3 regions of the Streptomyces sp. NPDC051563 genome follow, and region 2 is predicted to be linked to each of the others. Evidence: riboswitches for the same ligand, from Rfam matches in the RefSeq annotation. Region 2 holds a riboswitch; each other region holds the start of a gene.
The links. A riboswitch is a leader RNA that binds a small molecule or an ion and turns the genes downstream of it on or off. The one in region 2 is predicted to bind cobalamin.
Positions count from the first base shown of each region.

Region 1: it holds a riboswitch for cobalamin, as region 2 does, so the genes downstream of both, ACIA8F_RS24765 (DUF4430 domain-containing protein) here and ACIA8F_RS08150 (ribonucleoside triphosphate reductase) in region 2, are expected to answer to the same signal.
Region 3: it holds a riboswitch for cobalamin, as region 2 does, so the genes downstream of both, ACIA8F_RS24775 (prenyltransferase/squalene oxidase repeat-containing protein) here and ACIA8F_RS08150 (ribonucleoside triphosphate reductase) in region 2, are expected to answer to the same signal.

Region 1 covers NZ_JBITDL010000021.1:12,824-16,730, forward strand. Annotated here, with positions in the region: gene ACIA8F_RS24750 (cation diffusion facilitator family transporter) at 1-178, opposite strand, end outside; gene ACIA8F_RS24755 (MFS transporter) at 175-1,650, opposite strand; gene ACIA8F_RS24760 (alpha/beta fold hydrolase) at 2,008-2,397, shown strand; cobalamin riboswitch at 2,494-2,631, shown strand; gene ACIA8F_RS24765 (DUF4430 domain-containing protein) at 2,772-3,260, shown strand; gene ACIA8F_RS24770 (hypothetical protein) at 3,336-3,907, opposite strand, start outside.
Region 2 covers NZ_JBITDL010000005.1:88,456-92,362, forward strand. Annotated here, with positions in the region: gene ACIA8F_RS08145 (endo-1,3-alpha-glucanase family glycosylhydrolase) at 246-1,958, shown strand; cobalamin riboswitch at 2,060-2,201, shown strand; gene ACIA8F_RS08150 (ribonucleoside triphosphate reductase) at 2,244-3,907, shown strand, end outside.
Region 3 covers NZ_JBITDL010000021.1:17,172-21,078, forward strand. Annotated here, with positions in the region: gene ACIA8F_RS24770 (hypothetical protein) at 1-400, opposite strand, end outside; cobalamin riboswitch at 540-614, opposite strand; cobalamin riboswitch at 741-879, shown strand; gene ACIA8F_RS24775 (prenyltransferase/squalene oxidase repeat-containing protein) at 989-3,772, shown strand; gene ACIA8F_RS24780 (hypothetical protein) at 3,769-3,907, shown strand, end outside.

The DNA of each region.
Region 1 (3,907 bases), on a different contig from region 2:
TGTCCGCGATCGAGTGGGCCGCCTCCGACAGCAGCGCCGGGGAGCCCGCCACGATCCCGCCGATCGCCTTGGCCACGGAGATGGCGAGGTTGGCGGCGAGGGCGACCCACACGGTCGTGCGGGTCTCGGTGTCCTGGCCGTGCGGACCTGCCTGCCGGCGCTCGTCCGTCCCGCTCATCCGCTGTGCGTTTCGGTGGAGGACCGGGCGGAGAGCGGGGTGGCGATCGACTCCAGGGACCGGCCCTCGGCGGCGACCGCGTAGAAGACGGCCACCACTCCGGCGGCCACCATCAGGGCGGCGCCGATGCAGAAGGCCAGGACGGCGTCGGACACGACCCCGCTGGAGGTCAGATTCGCGAAGAGCAGCGGGCCCGAGATGCCGCCCGCCGCCGTGCCGATGGCGTAGAAGAAGGCGATCGCCATCGCACGGGTCTCCATGGGGAAGATCTCGCTGACGGTCAGGTAGGCGGAGCTGGCTCCGGCCGAGGCGAAGAAGAGCACGGCGCACCAGCAGGCGGTCATGGTCACGGCATCGAGACGGCCGGCGGCGAAGAGCCATGCGGTGCCGAAGAGCAGCAGACCGGACAGGATGTACGTGCCCGAGATCATCGGTCGTCGTCCGACCGTGTCGAACAGGCGCCCCAGCAGCAGCGGGCCGAGGAAGTTCAAGAAGGCGATGACGGCGAAGTAGTAGCCGGTCACCCCGCTGGACACGTGGAAGAAGGTGACCAGGATGGAGCCGAAGCCGAAGGTGATCGCGTTGTACAGGAAGGCCTGGCCGACGAAGAGGGACAGGCCGAGTACCGCGCGGCGCGGATAGGACCGGAAGACCGTTTTCGCGATCTCGCCGAAGCCGATGCTGTGGCGCTGGGTGACGGTGATGGGCTGCTCCGGCTCGGGCAGTTCCTGGCCCTTCTCCGCTTGCACCTGCCGTTCCACGTCCGCGACCAGGGCTTCCGCCTCTTCGGCCCGGCCGTGGATCATCATCCAGCGGGGACTTTCGGGGACGTGGCGCCGCACCAGCAGGATGACGAGGCCGAGCACGACGCCCAGGGCGAACGTCAGCCGCCAGCCGACCTGTTCGGGGAAGATCTCCGTGTTCAGGGCCACGACCGACAGGAGGGCCCCCGCGACGGCGCCGATCCAGAAGCTGCCGTTGATGATCAGGTCCACCCGGCCGCGGTAGCGGCTCGGGATCAGTTCGTCGATCGCCGAGTTGATGGCCGCGTACTCGCCGCCGATGCCGAAGCCGGTGAGGAAGCGGAAGAGGAAGAACCACCAGGCGGAGAAGGACACGGCGGTCAGCGCGGTCGCCGCCAGGTAGACGCCGAGCGTGATCAGGAACAGCTTCTTGCGCCCGTAGAGGTCGGTGAGGCGGCCGAACACGAGCGCGCCCGCGCAGGCGCCGGCCACGTAGAGGGCGGCCGCGAGGCCGGTGACCTGCGCATCGGTGATCGAGAGCCCGCTGCCGTCCTCGGAGATCCGGCTCGCGATGCTTCCGACGACCGTGACCTCCAGTCCGTCCAGGATCCAGACCGTGCCCAGCCCGATCACGATCATCCAGTGCCACCTGGACCAGGGCAGCCGGTCCAGCCGCGCCGGCACGCGGGTGGTGACGGTCTCCGTCTTTGAGTCGGCGTTCTCCAGCATGCCGGGACGTCTGCCCGGCCTCCCGGCCGCAAAACGGCGAGGTTCACCGGGCTCCGGCGTCTCCACGAGCGGGTCGGCGGCGATGCCCGGCTTCGCCCGACGATCGGCTCATCCACAGCAGCCGGCGGAGCACGATCTGCCGGCTGCGGTCCGCGCGCAGGCCGGGTCGGCGGGCCGGCGCAGGGGCTCCCTGGACCGATGGGAAACAGCCAACTCCGCGACGATGGAGGCGTGTTGGGTCCACCGTCGGTCGAGCCGTGTGCGCCCTGCGGGACGGTTCCCGATGTCATCATGGGCCGTGGGTGATACGAGGCTGTCGGCCGTGACCGGGGCCCGGCGAAGGGCGGGGGCGGACCGATGGGAGTGATCGTCATCGGTGGCGGCGCGGGCGAGGCGGACGGGCCCGGTTTCGGTGAGGTGCTGCGTGGTCACCGCCGCGCGGCGCGGCTGACGCTGGAGCAGCCGGCCGAGGTCTCGGGGGTCAGCGCCGCGTTCATGGCCGACTCCCAGGTCCCCTGGGGCGTCGACGCCCTCGACGGTGCGGTCTGCGAACCGGCCTGGCAGACCAGGCCGTCGTGGTACCTGGTCGCCACGGACGACCGCATGATCCCGTCGGCCGCTCAGCGCGCCCTGTCCGAGCGGGCGGGTGCGACCGTCACCGAGACCCCCGGCAGCCACGCCGTCTACGTCTCCCGTCCGGCCGTCGTGGCCGCCGTCATCGCCCAGGCCGCCCGCGCCGCCGGCTGACCCCTCCCCCGCCCGCCCCGGCTCGCACCGTGACGAGCCGGGGCCGAGCGGCCGAAAGGCGCCCCTGGTCAGCTCGTTGTCGCGGCCGTACGATGCGTGTGCCCGGTCGGACCGGGTGACAACTGAATCGTCGTGTGGCCAGGGGGAAGCCGGTGTGAATCCGGCGCTGACCTGCAACCGTGTGGGGCGTCCGCGCCCCGAGTCGGATAGCCCGCCATGCGGCTCGTACCGTCTCCCACTGTCACGGACTGCAGCGCGGAGCCTTGAGTCGCCGACTCGCCCCAGCCTGCTCCCGCCCCCTCGGGAACCGGTGCTGCCGGGCGGTGCCGCAGCGGCGGGGCCCGGCTGCACCGGCCCTGCCCGAAAGGCACCCCATGCGCCCGCACCTCGTCCGTCGCTCCCTCGTCACGACGGCCGCCCTGGGACTCGCGCTCGCCACCGCGCCCGCCGTCGCCCACGCCAAGCCGGCACCGCACACGAACGCCCCGGTCAAGGTCGGCCTCACGGTGCAGGGCCCCAACGGGCTTCTGTTCAAGGGGAAGATAAAGACAAAGGGGCACGACGTGACCACCGCCACCGGCGGCACGCACCCGTGCGACGGCACGAACGGCGGCGCCAACCCGAGCGCCGTGCCCACGCCGACGGCCGCGCTGGACGACGCCGCGAAGAAGAAGCACTTCACCTGGGACGGCACCTGGTACGCCTCGTTCGATGACTTCTCCGTGGACACGATCAAGAACGTCAGCGGCGGCGGCGCCGCCTACTGGAGCATCTCCGTCAACGGCACGCCGACCCCGGTCGGTGGCTGCCAGTTCAAGCTGAAGGCCGGCGACGAGGTCGCCTATACCTGGACCTCCTTCTAGCCGGCGGTGGCGGGTGCCGCCTCCGGCCCGGGACGGGTGCTGACCCCGGTGAGCCGGGGTCAGCACCCGTGGGGATCAGGCGCCCCAGCGCAGGGCGATCGTGTCGCCCACGTTGATCACCTTGTTGCGGGCGGCTCCGGCGAAGGCCGAGCCGTCGACGCTGACCTTCCAGATGTCGGAGCCGCTGTTGGCCTTGCCGTTGACGTTGGTGATCGTGCCGGTACCGGAGGACGGGGTGACGCTAGTGACGCAGCCCGACGGGGTGGCACTCGTGGTGGCGGCGTTCAGCACGTCGCCGAGGGTGGCGGTCGTACCGGTCGGGGTGAAGGCCACCGAGCAGACCTTGAGGCCGCCGGCGCCGTCGTCGACGGTCAGGGCCAGCTTGGTGGCGGTGCCGGCGGTGAAGCCCGACTGGGCGACCCACTGCGGGGCACCCGGGGTGACGGGGACCGGCGGGGCGGTGGTGAATCCGCCGCCGACGACGGCGCGCAGTGCGTCGATGGAGGCGTAGGCGGAGGCCGAGGTGTCGGCGGGCTTGTACTTGAATCCGCCCGCCGGGTTGTACTGGTTGGCGATCAGGAAGTCGATCGGGGTCTTGCCGTTGGCGGTGAGGAAGTCACCGGTCTGCGGGTCGATGCCGCAGGCGT
Region 2 (3,907 bases):
TTCCGGTGAAAAGCCCGCGGCGCCCGATGATCGCAGCAGTTGTACAGGTCACGTCCCTTTGTCCAACCGCGCACGGCACTCGCCCCGACCCGAACGGCGAGATCCGCATCGTCGCGGCCCGTACGGCCCGCGCGGCCGCCCCGGACCCCGGGGAACGGTTGTCCGGGAGACCGGAATCCGCTGTACTGCTGCTGTGCGGCCCGATGTTCGGGCCCGGCACGGCATCGTTCGGGGGAGGGGTCAGGATGAGCGCAGACCGGCGTCGGGCAGGGCGGGGCGCGAGACCCGCGTCGCACCGGCGCCGTGCGGGCTTCCGGCGCCGAAGGCCTCTGCTGAGCCTCCTCCTGTCCGCCTTCCTCCTCGTGGGCGTCTGCGCCGCGACGGGCCTCGCCTGGGACCCCGGCACTGTCACCGACGCGCGGGGGGCCCGCCCGGCACCCGTACCGGGCGGCATCCTCCCCGGCACCCCCGACGACGGCCCCGCACCCGCGACCAGCGGCCCCGCCGCAACCGGCACCGCCACCCCGCAGGGCACGGACGGGCCGGCCCCGGACCCCACGGCCCAGGGCTCGGGTGCGGAGGGCGGAGCGCGCTCCGCCGGAGCCCTGCCCTTCGACCTGCCGCAGCCGGCCGCCCTGCGCTCCGGCGCCGCCGGCAAGAAGCTGGTCTTCGCCCACTACTTCACCCCGTACCCGCTCTCCCTGGACAACGTCGGCGCCGACGCCGACTACTACACCCGCAACTACCTGACCCCGGACGGCGAGAACGGCAAGCACGAGCGCTACGGCGGCCTGCTCCGCGACCGCCCGCTGCCCGTCCCGCCCAAGACCGGGAACTGGGAGCTCGCCAACCTCCAGCAGGAGGTCCGTACGGCCCGCGCCGCCGGCATCGACGGATTCACCCTCGACCTGCTCTCCCTGACCGGGAAGAACCGGGAACGCTGCAACCTGCTGATGGAAGCGGCCCGTTCGGTGGATCCGGGCTTCAAGGTCATGCTGATGCCGGACATGACCTCCCTCGGCACCGACGACCCGGCCGTGCTCGCCGGCCTCCTCGCCGAGCTCGGCAGCGCCCCGGCCGCCCACCGGCTCCCCGACGGACGGCTGGTGGTCTCCCCGTTCAAGGCGGAGGAGAAGAGCGTCGCCTGGTGGACCACGGTCATGGACGTCCTGAAGTCCCGGCACGGCATCCGTACCGCCTTCGTCCCGCTCTTCCTCGACTTCGGCGCGCACAGCGGTGAGTTCGGGCCCATCAGCTACGGATTCTCCGAGTGGGGCAGCCGCAGCTACGTCGGCCAGGAGGGCTCCACCCGCGACGTGCGGCGCGCCCACGCCGCGGGCAAGATCTGGATGCAGCCCGTATCGGTCCAGGACGCCCGCCCCAACCAGGGCATCTACGACGAGGCGGGCAACACCGCGACCCTGCGCGCCACATGGAACCGCGCCATCGAGGACGGCGCCGACTGGGTCCAGCTCACCACGTGGAACGACTACAGCGAGGGCAGCCAGTTCGCGCCCTCCCTGCACAACGGCCATGCCTACCTGGACCTTTCCTCCTACTACCTCACCCGGTTCAAGACCGGCGGCTGGCCGAAGATCGTCCGCGACACCCTCTACCTGAGCTCGCGCACCCAGTTCGCCGCCGCGGACCCGAGCGGCAGCCAGTCCCTCGTGATGTCGCTGCGGGGCGGCAGCGCCGCGGCCCGGGACACGGTGGAGGTGCTGAGCTTCCTGACCGCGCCCGCGAGCATCCGTACGGCCGTGGGTGCGGCCGAAGACACCCGTGCGGCCCCGGCCGGGGTCCACGCCGAGCTGCTGCCCCTGGCTCCGGGCACCGGCTCGGCCTCCGTGGTGCGCGACGGCAAGGCCGGGGCCCGGGTGGAACTGCCCTACCGGGTGGACCGCACGGTGGAGGTGCAAGATCTCCAGTACTACGCGGCCACCAGCGGCCGCAGCTGAGCCCACGGGCCTCCGGAGCGGGGCCCTAGAGGCCGAAGTCCCTTGGCCCGGGACCTTCGTCACCCCATATGTAGTGGTGGCTCTCGGCTCTCACATCCATATGTAGTGTTGGTCTTGCCGGTTCGGCGGGGCCTCTCCCCGACCGAGGCAACAGGGAACCCGGTGGGAATCCGGGACTGCCCCGCAACGGTGAGTCCGCCACGGCGGACGAGTCCGACACCTGCCGGCACGGGCTCTCGAAAGGGCCCGCCATTCTTCCGTGCCGAGCCTCGTGGGAGGGCTGCCGTGACTGCTGTCGTCGATGCCGTAGAGACCGTGACCGAATACCTGGACCGCCGGGACTGGCGGGTGAACGCCAACGCCAACCAGGGCTATTCGCTCGGCGGACTCATCCTCAACGCCGCCGGCAAGGTCACCGCGAACTACTGGCTGGAACAGGTCTATCCCGCCGCCGTGGCCCGCGCCCACCGCGAGGGCGACCTCCACATCCACGACCTGGACATGCTCTCCGGCTACTGCGCCGGCTGGTCCCTGCGCACCCTGCTGACCGAGGGCTTCAACGGGGTGCCCGGACAGATCGACTCCGCCCCGCCCCGGCACCTGTCCTCGGCCGTCGGCCAGATCGTGAACTTCCTCGGCACCCTGCAGAACGAATGGGCGGGCGCCCAGGCCTTCTCCTCCTTCGACACCTACCTCGCCCCCTACGTCCGCCTCGACGCGCTGACGTACGACCAGGTCAGGCAGTGCGTCCAAGAGCTCGTGCACAACCTCAACGTGCCCTCGCGCTGGGGCACCCAGACCCCCTTCACCAACCTCACCTTCGACTGGACCTGCCCCGAGGACCTGCGCGAGCAGATCCCGGTGGTCGCGGGGGAGGAGACCGGTTTCACCTACGGCGAGCTCCAGGCCGAGATGGACATGATCAACCGGGCGTACATCGAGGTGATGACCGAAGGCGACGCCACCGGGCGGGTGTTCACCTTCCCCATCCCGACCTACAACATCACCCGGGACTTCCCCTGGGAGAGCGAGAACGCCGAGCGGCTCTTCGCGATGACCGCCAAGTACGGGCTCCCGTACTTCCAGAACTTCATCAACTCCGAGCTCGAACCGCACATGATCCGCTCCATGTGCTGCCGGCTCCAGCTCGACCTGACCGAGCTCCTCAAGCGCGGCAACGGCCTCTTCGGCAGCGCCGAGCAGACCGGATCCCTCGGCGTGGTCACCCTCAACTGTGCCCGGCTCGGGCACCGTTACGCGGGAGACGAACCGGGGCTGCTGGCCGAGGTGGACCGGCTGTGCGAACTCGCCAAGGACAGCCTGGAGATCAAGCGGATCACCGTCCAGGACCTGATCGACGGCGGCCTCTTCCCATACACCAAGCGGTACTTGGGGACCCTGCGCAACCACTTCTCCACCATCGGGGTCAACGGGATCAACGAGATGATCCGCAACTTCAGCGCGGACGCCCACGACATCACCACCCCCGAGGGCCACGCCCTCGCGGTCCGCCTCCTGGACCGGGTCCGGGCCCGGATGGTCGACTTCCAGGAGAGCACCGGCCACCTCTACAACCTGGAGGCCACCCCCGCCGAGGGCACGACGTACCGCTTCGCGAAGGAGGACCGGGCCCGCTTCCCCGGCATCCTCCAGGCCGGGACCGACGCCAACCCGTACTACACCAACTCCTCGCAGCTGCCCGTCGGCTGGACCGACGACCCCTTCGAGGCACTGGAGCGCCAGGACGAACTGCAGGGCAAGTACACGGGCGGCACCGTCCTGCACCTGTACACCCCCGAGCGGATCCCGACGGCCGAGGCCTGCGCCAAGCTGGTCCGGCGCTCGCTGGAGACCTTCCGGCTCCCGTACCTCACGGTGACCCCGACCTTCTCCATCTGCGCGGACCACGGCTACCTGGCGGGCGAGCAGCCCCACTGCCCCACGTGCGG
Region 3 (3,907 bases), on a different contig from region 2:
CCGAGACGCGGGCCGGGTCGATGCCTGCCGCGTACGCGTTCAGGGTGCCGCGCTCGTAGTCGGTGACCACCGGGGAGGCCTGCGGCCAGCCCGCCGTGGAGAGCAGGTTGCGGTAGACGGTGCGGGCGTTCTTCGTGGTGTCGCCGCCCGGGTAGACGTCGGCGACGGCCGTACCGGCGGCGGCGAAGGCGCTGAACGCCCACTCGTTGGACAGTCCGGACCCGGCGTACGAACCGTCCGCGGCCTGGAGCGACTTGAGGTAGGCGACGCCGTTGGTCTTCGACGTCGCGATCTGCGCCGGGCTGGAGGTGGCGAAGGCGGGCAGTGCGGTGAGGACGAGGGCGCCGAGCGCGGCGGGCACCGCGAGCGCGAGGCGGCGGAAGGTACGGGGACGGGACATGGCCTGCTCCTGGAATCGGCGAACGCCGGCCACCGCCGGAGCACGCCCGCACGTCACCGCGCACGAGCACGGCCGGGGCATGGTCGGAGGGCCGCCGTCCGGAACGCGTGGTACGGCTTCCTGTAGTACGTCGCCGCCTGGGCATTCGGGCTCGGAACGGCCCCCGCCGTCCCACACCGCTGCGCGTCAGCTCCGGCTTCGCACCGGATTCCCCCACGTGGCAGCCCAGGACGCTACCGGAGTGATCAAGGGTCCGCCAGCCACCCGGAGGGCGGGCGGGTGCCGGACCCGCGCCGTGCCCGGGGGAGCGCCCCGTGAGACTCATGCCACCTTGACGCGTCACCGGCATCCGTGTTGCACTCCGGCTGATAACTGCTCAGTACCAGGGGAAGCCGGTCGAATTCCGGCGCTGACCCGCAACCGTAGGCCCGGGGCGTCCCGGGTGAGCCGGAATGCCTGGGGCTGGGTCACAGTACGAAGAACGCCGTCGCGGACTGCGGTGTGGTCGTCGCAGCCTCCCCATGGCCAGTGAGCCCTGCGGGGGCGCATCGCCACGTACGCAGCCGCCCGGCAGAGACGAGGGCCGCGGTGGGGACCGAACAGCAGGCGCAACGGCATGCGGGGACGAGACGGCGGTTCTTCTCCCTCGTGACCGCGTCCTTCCTGACGCTCGGTGCGGGAGTGGCCTTCCTCACGGTTCCCGGCTCCGCGAGCGCCGATCCGATCGAGCAGTGCACGGCCACCACCGGCGCCGTCGTCGCCGTGGACTTCGGCCCCTTCGGCGGCAAGGTCGAGCGCGGCTGCGACACCACCCCCACCACCGGCTACGAACTGCTGCACACCGGCGGCTTCACCACCGAGGGCACCGTCCACGACGGTGACGGATTCATCTGCCGGATAGGCAACGGCGCCTTCGACTCCGGTACGCAGTACCCCACTCCGGCCAAGGAGGACTGCGTCCTCACCCCGCAGGCCACCGCGTACTGGTCGTACTGGACCGCCTCGCCCGGCCAGAAGAGCTGGACCTACAGCTCGCTCGGCGCCCTGGCCCGCACCCCGAAGCCCGGTGATGTGGACGCCTGGGTCTACGGCGGCACCGACGTCGGCGGCACCTCGGGCAAGCCCGGCTTCTCCCCGGACGACGTGCGCGCCGGGGGAGGTTCCACCCCCGATCCGACCGTGCCGACGGCCCCGCCCACCGTGCCCGCGGGGTCGGTCGACGTCGCCGCGGCCACCCGCTGGGTCACCGGGAAGCTGACGGACGGGGAGCGCGTCGTCGACGAGGGCGCCACCGCCCCGAACCATTTCCTCACCACCGAGGCCGTGTTCGCCCTGAAGGCCGGCGACCCGGACGGCCCGGCGGCCAAGAAGGTCGCGGACTTCCTCGCCGCGCCCGCGCAGACCGATGCGTACGCCTACCCGGCCGGCAAGGACAAGATCCCCGACGCCACCGCGGCCGCCCGTCTCGCGCTCGTCGCCGAGGCCACCGGCAAGGACCCCCGCGCCTTCGGCGGTCACGATCTGCTCGGCGACCTCCTGACGTACGTCTGCCCGCGCGACATCGGTGACGGCGAGAACGTCGAAGGCTGCCTGACCAAGGGGGACTTCCGCACCACCGGCCAGTCCGAGGCCCAGGCCATGGCCGTCATCGCCCTGCTGAACGGAGGGGTGACACCGCCGGCCGACGCCGTGAACCGGCTGACCGGGCTCCAGTGCGAGGACGGCGGCTTCACCTCCATCCTCATCCGCTCCGGCGAATGGTGCGACAGCGACGCGAACTCCACCGGGCTGATCACGCTGGCCCTCAAGCGGGCCGGCGGTCACGACGCCGCGGTGCGGAAGGCCCGCGGCTGGCTCAAGAAGTCCCAGCTGGCGACCGGTGCTTGGCCCTCCGCCGGGTACCTGACGACCGGCAGCCCGGCCTCCACCGCCTGGGCCGCCCAGGCCCTGCGCGCCCTCGGCGACGAGGCGTTCGCGGACGCGGGCGTCTCCTGGCTCTCCCGGCACCAGTTCCCGGGGGCCGGTTTCGGCTTCGAGGAGGACGACACCGAATCACGGCTGTTCGCGACCGCCCCGGCCGCCGTTGCGGGCGCCAGGACCGACCTGGTCGCGCTGACCGCGAAGAAGACCACCCCGCCGACCACCCCGCCGGTCACTCCCCCGGTGACCCCGCCCGTCACCCCTCCCGCCGGTGACGGGCCGGATCTGAGGAAGGGCTCCGCGTACCTCGCCGACCACAGCCGTCTGATCCAGGGCCGCTACTACGAGAGCGGCCCGGGCACCGGCTTCGCCGACTACGGACTGACCATCGACGGCGCCTACGCGCTCGCGGCCACCGGCCGCGACGACTCCGCGCTGCGGGGCATCGTCGACTTCCTCGACAAGAGCGGCAAGGACGGCAAGGGACGCACGATCAACGACTGGACGCTGATCGGCACCAAGTACGCCGGTGGCGGCTCCCTCGGCAAGACCGCCCTCCTCGCCGAAGCCGTGGGCCGCGACCCCCGCGACTTCGGCGGCCAGGACCTGCTGGCCGCGCTCGCCAAGGGCATCTGCGCGGCGAAGAACGACACGCCCAAGCAGTGCGCGGCGAAGGGCAACTACGCCTACGCCACCTCCGTCTTCTCCCAGTCCCTCGGCGTCATCGCCCAGGTCCGGGCCGGCGAGACGGCCGCCGCCGCCGAACCGATCGCCTACCTCAAGAGCCTCCAGGAGCCCTCGGGTGCCTGGCCCAGCCTGATCGGCGAGGCCAGCGGGGCCGAGGTGGACTCCACCGCGATGGCGGCCATGGCCCTCGATCTGCTCCCCGACGCGGCCTCGCAGCAGGCCGTCGACCGGGCCGTCGCCTGGCTGGCCGCCCAGCAGAAGGACGACGGCGGTTTCCCCGGCGCATCCGGGAACTCCGTGAACTCCGCGGCCCTCGCGGTGCAGGGGATGTCCCTGGACGGCACGAAGTACGCGGACCGCATCGCCAAGGCCCGTAAGTTCCTCGCCTCGCAGCAGAACGGCGACGGCGGCTTCACCATCGCCAAGGGCGGCCAGCCCGGTTCCGACGTCCGGGCCTCCGCGCAGGCCGTCGGCGGCGCCACCGGCATCTCCTTCGGCCTGCTGACCCGCGACCTGAGCGGCACCGGCCCGCAGCCCGAACCCGGCACCTCGGTGCGGCCCTCCTCCTCCCCCTCCTCGCCCGTCATCGTGACCCCGGGTGAGAGCGGGGGCGGCTCGGGCTCCGGCGCGAACGGCGGGGGCCTCGCCTCCACCGGCGTCCAGGCCGGCGGGCTCGGTGCGGCGGCCCTGCTGCTGACCCTCGGCGGCTGGGGCCTGACCCGCGCCGCGAAGCGCCGCCGCGCGGCCACCGGGGGCGAGGCGTGACCCGCGTCCTGCGGGCCCTGTCCCGTACGGCCGCCGCGCTCGGGCTGACGGTGGCGGCCCTCGCCGCCACCGCGGCCCCGGCAGGGGCGGCCCCGCTGCCCATCGGGCAGTGCACCACGTCCTCCGGGGCCGTCC